DNA from 2 places in the Ideonella sp. BN130291 genome. Region 2 is predicted to be linked to the other one. Evidence: predicted binding sites of a transcription regulator. Region 2 holds the regulator's gene; the other holds the start of a gene.

Region 1 (9,978 bases), 200 kb from region 2:
CGAACACGACGGCTGACGTGCCGGCTCAAGTGGGCGCGCCGGCCGGTCGATAACGGCGAACCAGCCCGCGCTGGAAGGGGTTGCCCATGTGCCCGTGCACCACTGACCATTGCCGCCGCCCTGCGGGGCGCACCACCGCCGTCGCGCAGGTGCCTTGATGCACGCGCTGGACCGCCACATCGCCGATTGCCGCGGCCTGGTGGTGGACGCCAACCCGACATCGCGCAGCATCCTTGCGGCCCAGCTGCGCGACCTGGGCGTGGGCACGGTGGCGCAATGCAGCAAGGCCACCGACGCCCGCCGCCTGCTGGAGAACCGCGAGTTCGAATTCGTGCTGTGCGAGCAGCACTTTCCCAACGACACGCTGTCGGGCCAGGACCTGCTGGACGACCTGCGCCGTGCGCAGCTGCTGCCCTTCTCCACGGTGTTCATCATGATCACCGGCGAGGCCACCTACGGCAAGGTGGCCGAAGCGGCCGAGTCCGCACTCGACGGCTACCTGCTCAAGCCCCACACCGCCACCGGCCTGGCAGAACGCCTGCGCCATGCACGCGAGCGCAAGCGCGTGCTGCGCGAGATCTTCGAGGCGATGGAGGACCAGCAGTTCGAAGTGGCGGCGCGCATGTGCCTGCAGCGCTTCCACGATCGCTCGCCCTACTGGCTGTATGCGGCCCGCATCGGCGCCGAGCTGCTGCTGCGCCTGCAGCAACATGCCGCCGCGCAGAAGCTCTACGAAGCGGTGATCGCCACCCAGGCGTTGCCATGGGCGCGCCTGGGCGTCGCGCGGGTGCAGCTCGAAGGCGGCCAGCTGGCGCCTGCGCGCCGCACGCTGGAAAGCCTGATTGCGCAGGAACCGTCCTACGCGGATGCCTATGACGTGATGGGGCGAGTGCAGGTGGAACAAGGCCAGCTCGACGACGCGCTGGCCACCTACCGCCAGGCCAGCGAGCTGACACCCGGCTCCATCATGCGGCTGCAAAAGCACGGCATGCTGGCCTTCTACCTGGGCGACCACGAGCAGTCGGCCAAGGCGCTGGAGCGGGCCAGCGCGCTGGGCATCAACTCCAAGACCTTCGACTTCCAGTCGATGGTGCTGCTGGCGTTCGCCCGTTTCCAGCAGCGCGACGGCAAGGGCCTGCAACGTTGCCTGGACAACCTGCAGCACGCACTGGACAAGGCGCCGCAGAGCCGGCGCCTGCAGCGTTTTGCGGAGGTGGCGCGCACGCTGCACCATATGCAGCAGAAGCAGGTGGCCAGCGTGGTGAACGACGTGCGGGCGCTGGCCGCCGAGATCGCTGAACCGGACTTCGACCTGGAGGCCGCGTGCAACATGCTGGCCCTGGTGTCGCGCCTGACCGCGGCCGAGCTGCGGCTGGACGAAGCCGAAGGCTGGATCGACGCGGTGGCGCTGCGCTTTTGCACCGCCAAGGGCGTGAGCGAACTGCTGGCCCGCAGCGCCGGCGGGCACCCGCCTTACGCCGAGCGGGTGCGCCAGTGCCATGCGCGCATCCACGAGATCGCCGAGCAATGCATGGCGCACACCGTGGCCGGCGATCCGGCCGCCACGGTCAAGCAGCTGCTGGTGCACGGCAGCCGCACCGGCAACACCAAGCTGATCGACATGGCGCGGCTCACGCTCCAGCGCCACCACGCCGCCGTGGCCGACGCCGCCGAGCTGGCGCCGCAACTTGAGGCGCTGCAGCGCCGCTACGCGGGTGCGGTGAACCTCCCTCTGGGCCAGGACGGTGGGCGCTCGGCGGGCGGGCTGAACCTGCGCACGGGTGCAGCGGAGCCGGTGGCGCCCGTGCAGGCGCTCAAAACAGCTCCCCCTGGCCCGCGGCCGCATCAGGACGCGGGCGGCGGAAGCCGCTGAAGTCGAACTGTTCCTTGTCACCCGCCAGCCCGAAACGCTGCTTCGCATTGGCCACCCGCTGCGCGAACAGCTGCGCCCAGACACCCTCGCCGCTCATGCGGTGGCCGAAGCGCGAGTCGTAGTCCTTGCCACCGTGCATCTCGCGCACGCGTGACATCACACGCTGGGCCCGGTCAGGAAAGTGCTGCTGCAGCCACTGCTGGAACAGCGGGTTCACCTCCCACGGCAGCCGCAGCACGATGCTGAACCCTGAGCGCGCGCCTGCGGCGGCGGCCGCTTCGAAAATGCGCTCCAGCTCCGGCTCGTTGATGAAAGGAATCATCGGTGAGGCGCTCACGCCCACCGGCACACCCGCCCTGGACAGCGTCTCGATCACCTGCAGGCGCCGATGCGGCGCGGCGGCGCGCGGCTCCAGGATGCGCGCGAGCTGCGGGTCCAGCGTGGTGAGGGACACGTAGACCGCCGACCTGCCGTGTGCCGCCATCGGCGCGATGAGGTCGAGATCGCGCTCCACTCCGGCCGACTTGGTGATCACCGAAAACGGATGCTGGCATTCGACCATCAACTCCATGATGGAGCGCGTGATGCGCAGGCGCCGCTCCACCGGCTGGTAGGCGTCAGTGGCCGAGCCGATGTTGAGCATCTTCGGTTCATAGCGCGGGCTGGCCAGCGCCTCGCGCAGCCGTTCGGCCGCGTTCACCTTGGCGATGATGCGGGTCTCGAAGTCCAGACCCGGCGACATGTTGAGGTAGCTGTGCGTGGGGCGCGCAAAGCAGTAGATGCAGCCATGTTCGCAGCCACGGTAGGGGTTGATCGAGAGATCGAAGGACACGTCGGGCGACTGGTTGCCCGACAGGATGGACTTGACCCGCTCCTCGATGATCTGGGTCTGCGGCGCCAGATGCTCTTCGTGCGCGGCCTGTTCCAGCGTGCCCCAGCCATCGTCGAAGGCTTCACGGGTGTCGCGCTTGAAGCGATGCTCTATGGCCCAGGCGGTGCCACGGCCCTTCAAGGGCATGTACACCAGCGCCGCGGAGGCGGCGGCTTCAGCAGGGTTGGGCGTCTTGTTCATACTGTAAATATATACAGCTACTTGACCCTTCTGCGAGTGCGGAGTGCGCGCCGGCTTGAAATTGATGCGGATCGCATCCACCTGACTGGCGTCACACCGTTTCGCAAAGGCCCGCCATGCCCCTCCTCGTGCTGCTGAGCGTGGCCTTGTGCTTCGTGGCCTGGCTCTTGGCCGAGCCGGCCTATGTACGCTGGCGCCGCGCCCGCATCGCGGCCCACCCGTTCCCAGCGGCCTGGCGCTCCGTGCTGCACCGCCGGGTGCCCTACTTCCGCCGCCTGCCGGTCAACCTGCAACTGCAGCTCAAGCGCCACATGCTGGTGTTCCTGGCGGAAAAGCCTTTCATCGGCTGCGCCGGCATGAAGGTGACCGATGAGGTGCGGGTCACCATCGCGGCACAAGCCTGCCTGCTGCTGCTGAACCGGCCGCCACACTACTTTCCCGGGCTGAAACAGATCCTGGTGTACCCGGGCGCCTTTGTCGTGAACCGCGTGCACACCGGCAGCGCGGGCGTCCTCCAGGAGCAGCGCCAGGTGCTGGCCGGCGAATCGTGGTCGCAGGGCCAGGTGATCCTGTCATGGGAGGACACCCTCGAAGGCGCGGCGGTCAGCGACGATGGCCGCAACGTGGTGCTGCACGAGTTTGCCCACCAGCTGGACCAGGAAACGGGCGCCGCCAATGGTGCGCCCCGGTTGGCAGGCCCGCAGCGTTACGAACGCTGGGCCCAGGTGCTGAACCGGGAATTCGAGCAGCTGCGCGCCCTGGCTGACAGCAGTCTGCCCAGCCTGCTGAACCCCTACGGTGCGACCGACCCCGCCGAGTTTTTCGCGGTGGCCACCGAGGTCTTCTTCGAGCAAGGTACGCAGCTGGCCGCGCACAGCCCGGCGCTGTATGCCGAGCTGCGCGACTTCTACCGGGTGGACCCGCTGAGCTGGGCCTGAATCGCGGCCGGCCAGCGAGCTGTTGAGCCCAGCGCAGGAAGCCGCCCCGCCGGTCCTGCACCGGCGTGGGCCGGCAGCGCCGCCAGCGCGCGGGCGAGCGGTGCTCAGTACTCGCTGCCGCTGACCACCGTGCCGGGCGCCAGGTTGTCGAACTTGGTCAGCGGCTTCAGGAAGGTGAGCTTCACCGTGCCGACCGGGCCGTTACGCTGCTTGCCGATGATGATCTCGGCCACGCCCGGTTCCTTCGAGTCCTTGTTGTAGTACTCGTCGCGGTAGATGAACATGATCACGTCCGCGTCCTGCTCGATGGCGCCCGATTCGCGCAGGTCGCTCATCATCGGGCGCTTGTCGGTGCGTGTTTCCACCGAGCGGTTGAGCTGCGACAACGCGATCACCGGGCATTGCAGCTCCTTGGCCAATGCCTTCAGGCCGCGCGATATCTCGCCGATGACGGTGGCGCGGTTTTCCTCGCTGGCACCGCCCGAGCCGCTCATCAGCTGCAGGTAGTCAATGACGATCAGGCCCAGGCGGCCGCACTGGCGGGCCTGGCGTCGCGCGCGCGCACGCAGCTCGCTCGGGTTGAGCGCCGGCGTCTCGTCGATGAACATGCTCGCCTTGGACAGCCGCTCGGTGGCTTCGCTCAGCCGGCTCCATTCATCGTCGTTGAGCTTGCCGGTGCGCAGGTGCTGCTGGTCGATGCGGCCGAGCGAGCCCACCAGGCGAAGCGCCAGCTGGGAGGCGCCCATTTCCATCGAGAACACCACCACCGGCAGGCCTTCCTGCACCGCCACGTGTTCGGCGATGTTCAGCGCGAAGGCCGTCTTGCCCATGGACGGACGGGCCGCCAGGATGATCAGGTCGCCCGGCTGCAGGCCCGCGGTCATGCGGTCCATGTCGTAGAAACCGGTGCGCACGCCGGTCACTTCCTCGGCGCCGTTTTCGTAGAGCTCGGTGACGCGATCGATCAGCTGCATCACCAGGTTGTCCATGCTCTGGAAACCCTGCTTCTGGCGCGAGCCCTCCTCGCCGATCTTGAAGATCGTGCCCTCGGCTTCGTCCAGGATGGTGGACACCGGCGTGCCTTGCGGATTGAAGGCCTTGGTGGCGATCTGGTCGCTGGCGGCGATGAGCTTGCGCAGGATGGCGCGCTCGCGCACGATTTCCGCATAGCGGCGCAGGTTGGCCGCGCTGGGCACGCTCTGCGCCAGGTCGTTCAGGTACTTGAGGCCGCCACACTCGTCGGCCTTGCCGAGGCTCTGCAGTTGCTCGTGCACCGTGATCACGTCGGCTGGCTTGCTGGCGTTGATCAACGTGCCGATGGCGGCGTAGATCACCCGGTGCTCGAAGCGGTAGAAGTCGGTGTCCTGCAGCAGGTCGCCGGCCCGGTCCCAGGCCCCGTTGTCCAGCAGCAGGCCGCCCAGCACGCTTTGTTCGGCCTCGATGGAGTGCGGCGGCACGCGCAGGCGCGCCACTTCGTCGTCACGGGGGGCGGACTCACGGGGCTGGAAAACGGCGGACATCGATACGAAGCCTCAGGAGGGATGCCAATCGGCCATGGTAGGCCTTCGAGCGGAGGATGGCTGTGCACAGGCCAGTGGATATCCCGTGTGCAGCTTGTGAAATGCGGAGGAACAAAGAAAAAGGCCGGCATCGAGCCGGCCTTCGTGAGCGCGAAGCGTCCGTCAGTCGGTTTCGCCGACCACTACGACGGTGACGTCCACCACCACATCGGTGTGCGGTGCCACGGTCACGGCATGCTCGCCGACGGTCTTCAGCGGACCGTTGGGCATGCGGATCTGGCCCTTGGCCAGCTCGAAGCCTTCCTTCTTGAGGGCTTCCGCGATGTCGTGGTTGGTGACCGAGCCGAACAGGCGACCGTCCACGCCAGCCTTCTGGCTGATACGCACCGTCTTGCCGTTGAGTTTCTCGCCGGTGGCTTGCGCGGCGGCCAGCTTGGCGGCGGCGGCCTTCTCGAGTTCGACGCGCTTGGCTTCGAACTCCTTGATGGCGCTTTCGGTGGCGCGGCGGGCCTGGCGGCTGGGGATCAGGAAATTACGGGCGTAGCCGTCCTTCACCTTCACCACGTCGCCCAGGTTGCCCAGGTTGGCCACTTTTTCGAGCAGGATGACTTGCATGGGGCTGCTCCTTAGACCTTGTGCTGGTCAGAGTACGGCACCAGCGCGAGGAAGCGGGCACGCTTGATCGCAGTGGTCAGCTGGCGCTGGTAGTACGCACGCGTGCCGGTCAGGCGGGCGGGCGTGATCTTGCCGTTTTCGCCGATGAAGTCGCGCAGGGTGTCGACATCCTTGTAGTCGATGGACTCGACGCCGGCGACGGTGAAGCGGCAGAAACGCTTGCGGCGGAACAGCAGCGATTGCTGGTTGCGCTTGGGACGCTTGTCCTTGGAGAAGCGACCTTTACCACGGGGTGGGGGCATGATGACCTCTTTCTAAATCTGATTCCGGAATACGAACGTGAGTCAGGTGAGCAGCTCGACCTCTGTGACGTGGAAGCTGAGGCCTCGGCCATTGCGCCCCGCCGTCAAAAACCCGGCAAAGGTGCCGGAGCTTCCGATGGCCAGCGGCAACAGCTGCCGTGTGATCGCCCCGATAGCCACCGCGCGTATCTCCATGGAGACCTTGCGGGGCTGCCCGTCTTCGCTGACCTGGGATTCGTGCTTCAAGCTCAAGTCCAGGGCCGGCAGACCGGCGGGGGTGTAGCGCACGGCACCGCGTTCGACCAGTTGGGCCGACAGAACCAATCGGTTCATCGCGCCCCGGCCTCAAGCGGCTGCAGCCTCAAACACACGTCAGGCGGCGGCCTCCTGCTGGGGGGCCTTGCGGGCTTCTTCCTTCTCGACCATCTTCATCATCACCGACGGGGTCGTCTCGGCCTTGTCCTTGGCGACGGTCAGGTGGCGCAGCACGGCGTCGTTGAAGCGGAAGCCGGTTTCCAGCTCGCCCAGCGTTTCCTTGCTGCACTCGATGTTGATGCACAGGTAGTGCGCCTTGGCGAGCTTCTGGATCATGTAGGCCAGCTGACGACGGCCCCAGTCCTCCACTCGATGCACCTTGCCACCGGCATTGGTGACCAGGGTCTTGTAGCGCTCCAGCATGGCTGGAACCTGTTCGCTTTGATCCGGATGGATCAGCAGAACGATCTCGTAATGACGCATGGAGTCTCCTTGTGGATTCCAGGGATTGGAAGCCGCGCCCAATGCGTCAAATACAGACGGCGCGGCAAGGGAAAGCCAATGATTATAGCAGGCTGGCCTCGGCCCGGGTCATCCTTGCGCCGGGCCGGGCGCCCGGAGCCGCGCCAGGAGCCGGTATTCCTCGGCGGAGGGCCGGGGCGTGACCAGGCTGACCAGCAGCAGCACCGCCATGCCCAGCGGCACGCCGAACACCCCGGCAGCCATCGGCTCGATGCCCCACCAGCGCAGGTCTGCCGCAGCCGGCCCCAGGGCGAACAAGTGGCGCAGCCAAGGCAGGTTGATCACCATGTACCAGGCGCACAGGCCCAGTCCGGACAGCATGGCGCAGATGGCGCCCAGGCGCGTGGCGCGGCGCCAGAACACGCCCAGCGTGAGCGCGGGGAAGAACGCCGAAGCCGCGAGCGAGAAGGCGGCCGACACGTACTGCAGGATGTCCGTGATGCGCAGCGACGCGAGCCACGCCGCCAGCAGCGCCACCATCAGCACCAGCACCTTGGACAGCATCACGCGCCGGATCGCAGACGCGCGGGGATTGATGACCCGGTAGTACACGTCGTGCGACAGGGCATTGGCGATGGTCAGCAGCAGCCCGTCGGCCGTGGACAGCGCCGCGGCCAGCCCACCGGCAGCCACCAGGTAGGTCACGACAAAGGGCAGCCCGCCGATTTCCGGCGCCGCCAGCACGATCACGTCCTGCCCCAGGCGCAGCTCGCTGAGCTGAAGGATGCCGTCCAGGTTGATGTCCTCCACCGAGACCAGCGACGGGTCCAGCTTGGCCCAGCGCCGCAGCCAGCTCGGCAGCTCGTCGAAGGGCATGCCCACCAGGTGGGAGAACACCTCGTACTTCACCATCACCGCCAGCGCCGGAGCCGCCACGTACAGCAGCGCGATGAAGAAAAGCGACCATCCCACCGACCGGCGCGCCGCACTCACCGACGGCGTGGTGTAGTAGCGCGTCAGCACATGCGGCATGGCGGCCGTGCCCATCATCAGGCAGAGCACCAGCGCGATGAAGTTGCGCCGGGAATGGTCGAACGCCTGCTGCTGGGCGGCATCACCATCCGGGTCGCCCGCTGCGTAAGGCAGCGCCTGGGGAGGCATGCCGGCCAGCGGGCGCGACTGCCGCAATGAGGTGTCCCGCTCACGCTCGTACGCCTGCCGCGCCGCCTCCTCCGTGCGCGGCAGGCGCTGCAGCCGCCGCTCCGCCTGCTGGATGCGCACCAGGGGCTGCTCCTCGGCCTTCATGCGCTCGATCTGCCCCGCCAGTTGGCGGGCGTCCTGCGCCATCGCGGCTGGCACGTCGGCCAGCTTGGCGTTGGCCACCGCGGCCCGCTGGGCGTAGAGGGCACGCACCTCCTTCTCGCGCGGGTCGTCGCTGAGGCGGCGCTCGGCCTCGGTCACCTTCTGCAGCTGAGCACCGTAGCTGGCCGGTGACACGAGGTGGCCGGTCTGGTTCAGCGACAGCCATGCAACAGGGACCAAGTAGGCAATGATCAGCACGATGTACTGGGCCACCTGGGTCCAGGTGACGGCCCGCATGCCACCCAGGAACGAACACACCAGCACGCCGCCCAGCCCGACGAAGATGCCCACCTCGAAGCTGAAGCCGGTGAGGTGCGAGGTGATCAGGCCCACGCCATAGAGCTGTACCACCACGTACACGAAGGACACCATCACCGCGGCCGCCACGGCCAGCAGGCGGGGCAACTGGCCGCCATAACGCGCACCGATGAAGTCCGGAATGGTGAACTGGCCGAACCGGCGCAGGTAGGGCGCCAGCAGCAGCGCCACCAGGCAGTAGCCACCCGTCCAGCCCAGGATGTAGGCCAGCCCGGCGTAGCCCTGCAGGTAGAGCACACCCGCGGTGCCGATGAAGGAGGCGGCCGACATCCAGTCGGCCGCGGTGGCCATGCCGTTGTACAGCGCCGGCACCCGGCGGCCGGCCACGTAGTACTCCGCCTCGTCGGTGGTGCGGCTGAGCAGGCCGATGAGTGCATACACACCCACCGTGCCGATGAGGAACATCGCCCCGATCCAGCCGCGTGACCAGCCCAGCCGCTCGGCGCCGGCCAGCAGCACGATGAAGCCGATCACGCCCAGCGTGTACAGGCCATAGCGGCGATGCAGCTGGTGGCCGAATCGGCGTGTGGCCTCGGCCTGTGCCGACGGCTCAGCCATGCCCGTCCGTTGCTTCGCCGGGCGATGCCTCATGAAACTGCCGGTCCAGCCGCTCCATCAGCAGCGCGTACACCACGATCACGGCCAGGTACAGCAGCAGCGCACCCTGCGATGCCACCCAGAAGCTCAGCGGAAAGCCGAACAGCGACAGGCCACTCAGGTCGCGCGCAAACCAGGGGCCGACCAGGGTGATCAGCAGCCAGGCAAACAGCAGGCCGCCGGTGATGCGCAACACGCGCCGCCAGTAGCGCGACTCGATTGGCTGATCCTCGTCCATCCCCACCCCGCTAGCAGCGACCCGTCGATTGTGGGCGACGGGCCGCCTGCGGGCGATTGGGGAATGTCAGCGCTTGGCCAGGCGCTGCCAGGTCTCGACCACCGTGTCCGGGTTCAGCGAGATGGACACGATGCCCTCCTGCGCCAGCCAGTCGGCAAAGTCCGGATGGTCGCTGGGCCCCTGGCCGCAGATGCCCACGTACTTGCCGGTGGCCCGGCAGGCCGCAATCGCGCGCGAGATCATTGCCTTGACGGCCGGATCGCGTTCGTCGAAGTCGTCGGCCAGCTGCTCCAGGCCGGAGTCGCGGTCCAGGCCCAGGGTCAGCTGGGTGAGGTCGTTGGAGCCGATCGACATGCCGTCGAAATGCTCCAGGAACTGCTCGGCCAGGATGGCGTTGCTGGGCACCTCGCACATCATGATGAGCTT
Region 2 (9,978 bases):
GCCGGTGCGCGCGCTGTGCGGGCGTGGGGGCCGCCGCCGGCCGGTCCAGTACGGCACTCATCGCGTAACCTCCGTGCTTCGCACTGCGGTGCCAGCGCCTTCGGGCGGCCGGGTGGCGCTCATGGCTGGCTCCACATGCGCAGCAGGTTGTGATAACAGCCGGTGAGCTGCACCCGGGTCGCTTCGTCGGCCCTCGTTTGCGCCAGGCGCTGGAGGCACGTGTCCAGGTCGAACAACAAGGTGCGCTGGCCTTCGTCGCGCACCATGCTCTGCACCCAGAAGAAGGACGCCAGCCGTGCGCCGCGCGTGACCGGCTCCACCCGGTGCAGGCTGCTGGAGGCATACAGCACCAGGTGGCCGGCGGGCAGCTTGATCGAGTGCACGCCGTAGGTGTCTTCGATCAGCAGCTCGCCGCCGTCGTAGTCCGCCGGGTCGGCCAGGAACAGCGTGGCCGACAGGTCGGTGCGCAGGCGCTCGGCGCTGCCGGGGATGAGCCGCAGCGCGTTGTCCACATGCGTGCCGAAGGTCTCGCCGCTTTCGTATCGGTTGAACATCGGCGGGTACACCCGGCCCGGCAGCGCGGCGCTGATGAACAGCGGATGCCGCTCCAGTGCGCCGAGGATGATGTCGCCCAGCTCCCGCGCGACCGGAGAGCCCTCGGGCAGCTGGCGGTTGCGCTTGACCTGCGCGCCCTGGTGGCCGGCGGTGGCCAGGCCGTCCACCCACTCGGCGGCAAGCAGGCGAAAGCGCGCGAACTGCACCTGTTCGGCGGTGAGCACGTCGGGGATCTGGACGATCATCGTCAGCCTTTCGCTCAGAAGCGGACCAGCGCGCTCAACAGCGCGGTGCGCCCACGCACCGGCGTGGCCCGGCCGGCGCTGGCGGCTTCGAAGTACGCCTTGTCGCTCAGGTTCTGCAGGTTCAGGCGCAGCTCGTAGTTCTTCTGCAGGTAGGCCACGGTGGCGTCGTAGCGGGTGAAGCCGGGCAACTGCGCGGTCTCGAAGTTGTTGAGCCAGCGCTCGGCCGAATACAGCACGCCGCCGCCCACTTCCCACTGCGGCGTCACGCGGTAGGTGGTCCACACCGTCGCCTGGTGGCGCGGGGTGTTGGGCGTCGACTTGCCTTGGGCGGGGATGTTCAAGTCCACACCGGTACCCTGCTCCGGCGACTTCACGATGCGGCCTTGCAGGAAGGTGTAGCCACCGAACACCTGCCACGCCGGCGTGATGCGGCCGGCGGCGGTGAACTCCAGGCCCTGCACGCGCAGGCGGCCTGCCGTCACCTGCACATTGCCAGTGCCATCACGGGTGCGGGCATTCGTCTTTTCAGTGCGGAAGAGTGCGCCGGTGAGCGTGAGTTCGCCGTCCAGCAGGTCCCACTTGACGCCCGTTTCCACCGAGCGGTTCTTCTCCGCGTCCAGGGCGCCGGTGCTCGCGCTTTGTGTCACCGCTTCGGCCGACGGGTTGAAGGACGTGCCGTAGGAGAGGTACCAGGATTGCGCGTCATTCGGCTGGTAGATCACGCCGGCGCGCGGCGTCCAGGCGGTCTCCGATTTCGGCGTGGCCGGCAAGGTGGTATCGGCCGGGAATGGCGGCGTCGCCGTCGGCAATACAGCCAGGTCCAGCTGCGAGCTCGCCTTGAAGCGCTCGCCGCGCACACCCACCACCAGCTTCCACTGCGGCGTGATCTCCACCTGGTCGTTCACGTACAGCGCCAGCGTGTCGGCTGTGGTGACCAGCGTGCGGGACAGGGCCCGTTCGCCACTGCGTTCGCCCAGGGAAGGGTTGCCGAGGTTTACGGTCGCGTTGGCCGTCGCGGTGTTCCACACGTACCGGTCCTCGCGGTTTTCGTCGCGCGCGATCTCCACGCCGGTGGTCAGCGTGTGCGCCATGCCGCCCGCGTTGAACTTGATGTTCAGGTCGGTCTGGTTGGCGATCGTCTTGTCCTTGAGCACGCGGTCGCGGTCCTGCCGCGGCGCCTGCAACTGCTCCAGCGGATCGTTCAGCGACGGCACTCCGCCGCCGATGCGGCTGACCGTGCCCAGCGGCGACGGCGAGGCCTCGGTGGTGTTGTGGCTCACCAGCGTGCGGTTGCGCAGCGTGGTGCTGGCACTCAGCTTGTGCTGCACCACCGCCGTGAGCAGGTTCACCGACTGGTTGAAATGGTCGTCGGCGTAGCCGTAGAAGCGGTCCGCAGGCGCATGGATCGGCTCGCGCACCGTGCCGGCGCCATTGCGGCTGACGAAGGGAAAGCCGTAGTCCGGCAGGTCACGGTTGCGCTGGATCAGCGCCGACACCGTCACCTCGGTGGGCGTGTTGATGCCCAAGCGCACCGAGGGCGCCACGCCCCAGTCGCGGTTGCGGGTGACGTCGCGGGTGGACTGCACGTCCTGCCCGAACACCGACAGGCGCGCGGCCGATGTGTCCGACAGCTGGTGGTTCACGTCCGCGCTGACCCGGTAGTAGTCGTCCGTGCCGACCGTCACGCCCACTTCGCCGCGCTCGCGCAGGTCGGGCTTCTTGGTGATCTGGTTGATCACGCCGCCGGTGGAGCCGCGCCCGAACAGCATGGACGACGGGCCCTTGAGCACCTCGATCGCCTCCAGCGAGAACACGTCGCGGCTGTACTGGCCGCGGTCACGCAGGCCGTCGAGGTAGATGTCGGTGCGCGCCGAGAAGCCGCGCAGGTTGATGTTGTCGCCGATCACACCGCCCTCGCCCGCGCCCAGCGTGATGCCGGGCACGTTGCGCAGGGAGTCCTTCAGGGAGGCGGCGGCCTGGGAATCGAGCATCTTGCGGTCGATGACCGTCACCGACTGGGGCACGTCGCGCAGCGGCGTCTCGAACTTGGCGCCGGTGGCCGCCACGCCGTTGTCCCGTTCGCGGGTGGCGCTGGCCTTGATCTCCGGCAGCGCCGCCTCGGGCTCGTCCTTCTTGGGCGCCTGCTGGGCGTGCGCGGTGCCAAAGGCCAGGGCCAGGGCGGCAGCGCGCAGGCTGAGCGGGACGGCGGTGGGGTTCACAGGTCAGGTCTCCAGGTCAAAGGTCAAGGGAATCAGGGCCCAGCCCGACAGCGGCGCGCCGTTGTGCGTGGCGGGTTTGAAGCGAGCGTTCTGCACGGCCTGCACAGCCGCCTCGTCCAGGCGGGCATGGCCGCAGGACTGGCTCACCTGCACGTTGCGCGGCAGGCCGGCCTCATCGACGAACACCCGCACCACCACGCGGCCGGCCTCCCCGGCGCGGCGCGAGGCACGCGGGTAAACTGGCACCGGGGGCTGCAGGTACTGCAGCGCCGAGGCGGGCAGCATGCGCGTGGCCGACACCGGCTCAGGCGCTGCCGAGGCAGGCGGTGCCGGCGCCGCGGCCACCGTGATGGCTGGCGCCGGGGCCGCGGGCGCATGCATCACCGCCGCTTCCACCGGCGCTGCCTGCGGCACGGGCGGGGGCGGAATGTCGATCGGCGGCAGGGGCAGCCGCTCGGGCATGTGCACCGGCCGGTCCGGCGCGGCTGGCGGCGGCGGCGCGGACACCAGGTTGACGGTCAGCGGAGACGGCGGCGGCACGGCGATACGGAGCCGCCCACCCTGCAGCAGGGCGGAAGCGACCACTGCATGCACCAGCAGGATCGCCCCCACCACGATGATGCGTTGCCGGCGCTCGGGCGTGCCGGGCGGGCGGGCAAAGGCAAACGGTGTGGCGAACATGGCGTGTTGGAGATCGAAGCGGCGCGAACTCTAACACGAATGCGAACAATTCTTATTTGATAGTTGTCAAGACGCGCCCCGGACCGCGTGGCGGGGTCCAGCCACCGCACTCTCCATCAAGGGGGTGCGCACGGCGTTCCGCCATGCGCGGCCGCTCACTGCCGCTGCACGTAGGCCGCCACGAAGCTGCGCCGGGCCCGGTCGGGGAAGACCACCGTCACCTCCTCACCCGCTACCTGCGCCACCTTGCCTTCGCCATAGCGCGGCACCCGCACGTTGTCGCCCGGCTGGAAGGCGGCCACCGGCATCGGCGCCTTCTTGGGCCGATGGAAGGCATCCTCCTTGGCCACCGCCGGCTGCACCGGCGGGCGCAGGCAGTTGTCGCAATGGCCGCAGCGCTGCTCGAAGGGCATGGGCTCGTCGAAGTACTCCAGCAGCACGCGCCAGCGGCAGAACCCCGTCTGCGCATAGAAGACCATGCGCTCCAGCGCCTCCTGGTCGCGCTCGGCCTTGTGTTCGTAGGCCGACGCCAGCTCGGCCAGCACGGTGTGGCCCGCTGGCCGCTCGCGGCGCCGGTGCCACACCCGGTTGCGGTCGCAGGACACGACGCCACCGTCGCGCAGCAGGTTCAGTGCCACCGCAATCCGGTTGGCGGGCACGGCGGGCAGGCGGCCATCGATGTCCCCCACGGCCAAGCCGGCCTCTGCGCGCTCCAGCACGTCGACCACCTGGCGCAGCTCCTCCGCGGTGGGGTAGCGGCGCGCCAGGAAGAACTGCTGCACCTGCCGGTCCTTGCGGAAGAACACCAGCGCGCAATCGGCCGGCTCTCCGTCGCGGCCCGCGCGCCCGGCCTCCTGGTAGTAGGCCTCCGGGCTGCCGGGCATCTGCCAATGCAGCACGAAGCGGATGTCCGGCTTGTCGATGCCCATGCCGAACGCGTTGGTGGCCACCATGATGCGCGCCTCGCCACTCATGAAGCGGTCCTGGTTGGCATGCCGCTCGGCGGCGGGCAGGCGCCCGTGATAGAGCGTGACCGACTCGCCGGCGGACGCGAGGCGCTCGTGCACTTCGATGCAGGCCTTCACCGTGGCGGTGTAGACGATGCCCCCACCCTGCGCCTTGCGCACGGCTTGCAGCAGGCGGTCGAATTTTTCCGCTTCGTTGGTCACCTGCACCACCTGCAGGCGCAGGTTGTCGCGGTAGATGCCGGTGTTCACCAGGTGCAGCTCGGGCCGCTTGAGCTTGTGGCGGATGTCCTCCACCACCGCGGGCGTGGCCGTGGCCGTGAGGGCCAGCACCGGCGGCTGCCCCAGGGCTTCCAGGGCGGTGCCGATCTCCAGGTAGGCCGGCCGGAAATCGTGGCCCCACTGCGAGATGCAGTGCGCCTCGTCCACCACCAGCAGCGCCACGCGCTGGGCCGCCAGCGCCTGCAGGAACTCCGCATCCGCCAGGCGCTCCGGCGTGGCGAAGACGATGTCACTCTCGGCCTCGGCAATGCGTTCCATCGAGGCACCCTGCTCGCGCCGCGGCTGGGCGCTGTTGAGTTGCTCGGCGGCGACGCCGGCTTCCTCCAGCTTCTCCGCCTGGTCCTTCATCAGCGAGATCAGCGGCGACACCACGACGGTGGTGCCGTCCAGGTGCAAGGCCGGCAGTTGGTAACACAGGGACTTGCCTGCGCCGGTGGGCATCACGGCCAGCGTGTCCTTGCCCTTGAGCACACGACCTATCACTTCCTGCTGGCCGCTGCGCAGCTCCGTGAGGCCAAACGTCTCTCGCAGCGAACGGCGTACTGCTGCCGGTATCGGGGGGGTCATGGGGGCTTTTGGGCAAGCCGCATACCCGTGTTCCAAGACCCACCGACGAACATGGTCAAGCACAATTCAATTGCACGCAATACAATTGCCGCCATGGCCCGCACCCTTCCATCCAAGAGCACCCAGGAGCAATGGCTGCAGCTGGACCACCAGCTGTGTTTTGCGCTGTACTCCTCGTCGCTCGCGATGACCAAGCTCTACAAGCCGCTGCTGGAGCCGCTGGGGCTGACCTATCCGCAGTATCTGGTGATGTTGGTGCTGTGGGAGGGCGACGGCCTCACCGTGTCCGACCTCGGCCAGCGCCTGCAGCTTGACTCGGGCACGCTGACCCCGCTGCTCAAGCGCCTGGAGGCCGCCGGCCTGGTGCAGCGCCTGCGCGACAGCGCCGACGAACGCCGCGTGCTGCTGCGCCTGACCGCCGCGGGCCGCCACTTGAAGCAGCGTGCCGCCAAGGTGCCGCCCGAAGTGGCCTGCGCGGCCGGCTGCCCGCTCGATGAACTGGCTGCGCTCACCGCGCGGCTGAAGACCCTGCGCGACCAGATCGTGCAGGCGACCGTTTCCCCCGCGGCCTGACCGGCCGCAGCTTCTCCGCAACCCGAAAGGACCCACCATGGCTCTCGACAAAGTGCTCTACACCGCCCACGCCACCTCCACCGGAGGCCGCCAAGGCACGTCCCGCAGCTCGGACGGCGTGTTGGACGTGCAACTGGCCACGCCCAAGGAAATGGGCGGCGCCGGCGGCGCAGGCACGAATCCCGAGCAGCTGTTCGCGGCCGGTTATTCCGCGTGCTTCATCGGCGCGATGAAGGCAGTGGCACCCAAGCTTCAACTGAAGGTGCCCAACGACGTGAGCATCGACGCTGCGGTGAGCTTCGGCCCCCTGGCCGGTGGCGCCGTGGGTTATGGCATTGCCGTGGAAATGAACATCAAGGTGCCGGGCCTGTCGAAGGAACAGGCCGAGCAGCTGGTGCAGGCTGCCCACCAGGTGTGCCCGTACTCCAACGCCACGCGCGGCAACATCGACGTCAAGCTGAACATCGCCGCCTGAAGGCCTGTTCGCTGAGCGGCCGGCCTGCCGGTCAGGCCGCCGAAGGCGCCATCAGCTGCAGCATCAGCTCGATGCGCGCCTTCACCGGGGGCAAGGCGCCTGCCGAATCCAGCAGGCCGTCCCCCACCACCGCGCCGTTCACGCAGCGCGAACTGCGCAGCACCCTCACGCCGGCGAGCTGGGCGCGCTGCAGTGCCGCCTGCATGTCCCGGTGCACCGTGCCGTTTCCAGTGCCGGCCACCACGATGCCGCGCACGCCCTGGGCCACCAGCGCCTCCACCAGCCCGCCCGATGCGCCGGCGTGGCTGAGCAGCACCTCCACGCGCGGCCACCGGGCCACGTCGCTCGGCAACCAGGCCAGCCCCAGCGCCTGGCCCTGCGGCCAATCGCGGAACAGGCGCAGCCGCCCTTCTTCCATCACGGCCAGCGGCCCGGCGTCACCGGCGCTGAAGGCCTCGACGCGGTAGCTGTGCACCTTGCGCACGTCCTCGGCGGCCAGCACCTGGCCGTTGAGCACCGTCACCACGCCGCGTGCGCCGGCACAACGCGCGACGCGCACGGCGTCCAGCAGGTTCTGCGGGCCATCGGCCAGCAGCGCGGTGGCCGGCCGCATGGCCGCCGTCAACACCACCGGCTTGGGCGGCGCCAGCAGGCGGTGCAGGAAGTAGGCGGTTTCTTCCAGCGTGTCGGTGCCGTGCGTGATCACCACGCCTTGCACCTCCGGCCGCGCCAGCTGGTAGGCCAGATGCTGGGCCAGCAGCAGCCAGGTGGCGTGGTCCATGTCCTTGCTGTCCAGCTGTGCCACCTGCTGCGCTTCCAGCGCCTCGCCGGCCAGCGCGGGCACCGCGGCCACCAGCGCATCCACGCCGATCTGGCCGGCGGTGTAGCCGACGTTGTCGCCCGCCTGCGCCGAGCGCCCGGCGATCGTGCCGCCGGTGCCGAGGATCACCACCCGCTGCTTGTTTTGCATTTATTTGGACTCTGGATAAAAATACAGCCACTGGATAAACCACCAGCGCCACGAGAGACCCCATGGACGAACGCCCGAAACTCACCGAGCGCCAGCAGCAGATCCTCGATCTGGTGCAAAGCGCGATCGAGCGCACCGGCGCACCACCCACCCGGGCTGAAATTGCGGCCGAGCTGGGCTTTCGCTCCGCCAACGCAGCCGAAGAGCATCTGCAGGCGTTGGCCCGCAAGGGTGTGATCGAGCTGGTGGGTGGCACCTCGCGCGGCATCCGCCTGAAGTCCGAGACTTTACGCGCGCTCAACGAGGCCCGCGGCAAGCAGTTCAGCCTGCCGCTGCCCAGCCTGGCGCAACTGAGCCTGCCGCTGGTGGGCCGCGTGGCCGCGGGCAGCCCCATCCTGGCGCAGGAACATGTGGACCAGACCTACCTGATGGAAGCCAGCATGTTCGCGCGCCGCCCGGACTACCTGCTGAAGGTGCGTGGCATGAGCATGCGCGACGCCGGCATCCTCGATGGCGACCTGCTGGCGGTGCAAAAGGCCAGGGACGCCAAGAACGGCCAGATCGTGGTGGCCCGCCTTGGCGACGAGGTGACAGTGAAGCGCTTTCGCCGCACCCGCAGCACCATCGAGCTGCTGCCCGAGAACCCTGACTTCAAGACCATCGTCGTCACGCCGGATGAGCCGGGTTTCGAGCTGGAAGGCATTGCCGTCGGCCTCATCCGCAACACCATGCTGATGTGATGAAAACCGCCGTCAAAACGCCGAAGGCGCGCTCCGCCGAGGAGTGCCAGGTGCTGGAACAGTTGCCCAACATCGGCCCCTCGCTGGCCGCTGACCTGCGCCTGCTGGGCATTGCCCATCCCAGGGAGCTGGCCAACCGCGATGCCTTCGTGCTGTACCAATCGCTGTGCGCCAAGACCGGCCAGCGCCAGGACCCATGCGTGCTGGACACCTTCATGGCGGCCACCGACTTCATGCGCGGCGCAGCCCCGGCGCCCTGGTGGAACTACACCGCACAACGCAAGGCGCTGTACGGGCAGGTCTGACACGGCTTGAACAATGCTGGCGCGCCCGGCGGCGTGCTTCAGCACCTGGGGGGAACCGTCCTGTCGGAACCGTTCAATACGGGCGCGGCCGCACCACGCACAGTCCGGTTCGTTGCATCGCCCTCCCCTTCACCCTCGCAGGAGTCCCCTCATGGCTGCCACGCTGGCATGGTCGTTGTTTGCGCTCGGCATCGCGCACATCGTCTTCGGTTTCGTTCGCTTCAAGGAGCCGTTGCTGGGCGCGCTGGCCGACGGCTTCATCGGCCAGTTCGCAGCGCATGAATCCCGGCGCACCGCGTTCTGGTTCCTGATGGCCGGGCCGCAGCTCATGCTGGCCGGGCAGGTGGCCTTGCATGCGGTCTCGCACGGGCAGCCGGCCCTGCTGCGGCTGGTCGGCGCCTACCTGCTGGTGTGCGCGGGCATTGGCGTCGCGGCGTTTCCGAAGTCGCCGCTGCCGCTGGCGTTGCTGCTCGCGCTGCTTCTGCTGTTCGTGCCCCTCCCGTCTCAGCCCCAGATGCGGTAGGCCCAGTAGCGCTCGTCGTGCTGTGCCTTGGCCCACAACTCGGCCGGGCTGTGGCCGGTGATGTCGCGCACCTCCCGGCACAGGTGGGCCTGGTCGGCATATCCGGCACCTTGCGCAAAGTCCGCCCAGCCAGCCGACGGGCCGTCGGCACGGCGCAGTCGCCACGATGCCTCGGCGCGCACCAGGCGCTTCAATCGGCGCAGCGGCTGGCCGGCCCACAGCCGGACACGGCGCTCGACACTGCGTGCGCTGCGGCCCCAGCCGCTGGTCGCGGCCTGCAACAGCAGCGCCTGCGTCCAGTCGCCCACCTTGCCGGCCGGCACCCCGCCGCGGTGGCGCGCGGCGTGCCACCGCGGCTCCAGAAAGTCCTCGATCAGCGCCACACGGCTCTCGTCGTCATTCGACTGCAGCACCGCGTCGGCCAGCGTGAGCCAAGCACCGTCCAGTGCCGACGCCAGCGGCACGATGCGATCGACGAAAGCCGCGATGGGCATGCCGGTCAAGGCATGCAGCGCCTGCGGAAAGAGCAGCAGCTTGAAGGCCCGCACCGGCCCCGGGTTGTGGCTGATCGTCGGCCGGGTCTGCGGCCCGCGGAACAGCAGCGGGTCCTGCAGGGGACCGAGCACGCCCCGGTTCTCGAGCAGCATCTGCGCCCGGCCTTCGATGAACCAGTTCAGGCTGCACAAGGTCGTCGCAGGAAAGTGGTTGAAGCGCTGCCCGGCGGGCAGCGGCGGCAGGCCGGTGGTGTCGCGGACCACGTACGCCCGCACGCACGACGCCAGGCTGCGGCGAGGCAGGATCAATCGCGCAGTGCACGGTGCCGTCATGCCGACTCCTTGCGCTGTCTCCCTTCCCTTCAGCATGCACCACCCCTCACG

Evidence for each region. Region 2 encodes LexA, which represses DNA repair genes until DNA is damaged. Its sites were predicted from a motif close to ACTGTATNNNNATACAGT; they were not measured.
Region 1: a site for LexA is predicted at 2,946-2,963, ahead of VPH43_RS07925 (PA0069 family radical SAM protein). Genes of this name have one in related genera too.

Annotation. Positions count from the first base shown of each region.
Region 1 covers NZ_JAZARE010000003.1:346,187-356,164, forward strand. Annotated here, with positions in the region: gene VPH43_RS07915 (response regulator) at 1-16, shown strand, start outside; gene VPH43_RS07920 (response regulator) at 158-1,873, shown strand; gene VPH43_RS07925 (PA0069 family radical SAM protein) at 1,815-2,945, opposite strand; gene VPH43_RS07930 (zinc-dependent peptidase) at 3,062-3,883, shown strand; gene dnaB (replicative DNA helicase) at 3,988-5,403, opposite strand; gene rplI (50S ribosomal protein L9) at 5,566-6,018, opposite strand; gene rpsR (30S ribosomal protein S18) at 6,030-6,320, opposite strand; gene priB (primosomal replication protein N) at 6,363-6,653, opposite strand; gene rpsF (30S ribosomal protein S6) at 6,693-7,058, opposite strand; gene VPH43_RS07960 (VC_2705 family sodium/solute symporter) at 7,167-9,275, opposite strand; gene VPH43_RS07965 (DUF4212 domain-containing protein) at 9,268-9,552, opposite strand; gene ppsA (phosphoenolpyruvate synthase) at 9,619-9,978, opposite strand, start outside.
Region 2 covers NZ_JAZARE010000003.1:548,891-558,868, forward strand. Annotated here, with positions in the region: gene VPH43_RS08820 (PepSY-associated TM helix domain-containing protein) at 1-61, opposite strand, end outside; gene VPH43_RS08825 (Fe2+-dependent dioxygenase) at 120-800, opposite strand; gene VPH43_RS08830 (TonB-dependent receptor) at 815-3,019, opposite strand; gene VPH43_RS08835 (energy transducer TonB) at 3,023-3,700, opposite strand; gene VPH43_RS08840 (RecQ family ATP-dependent DNA helicase) at 3,856-5,514, opposite strand; gene VPH43_RS08845 (MarR family winged helix-turn-helix transcriptional regulator) at 5,608-6,087, shown strand; gene VPH43_RS08850 (organic hydroperoxide resistance protein) at 6,125-6,562, shown strand; gene VPH43_RS08855 (asparaginase) at 6,594-7,532, opposite strand; gene lexA (transcriptional repressor LexA) at 7,595-8,272, shown strand; gene VPH43_RS08865 (helix-hairpin-helix domain-containing protein) at 8,272-8,577, shown strand; gene VPH43_RS08870 (DUF6463 family protein) at 8,729-9,100, shown strand; gene VPH43_RS08875 (helix-turn-helix domain-containing protein) at 9,082-9,927, opposite strand; gene VPH43_RS08880 (penicillin acylase family protein) at 9,974-9,978, opposite strand, start outside.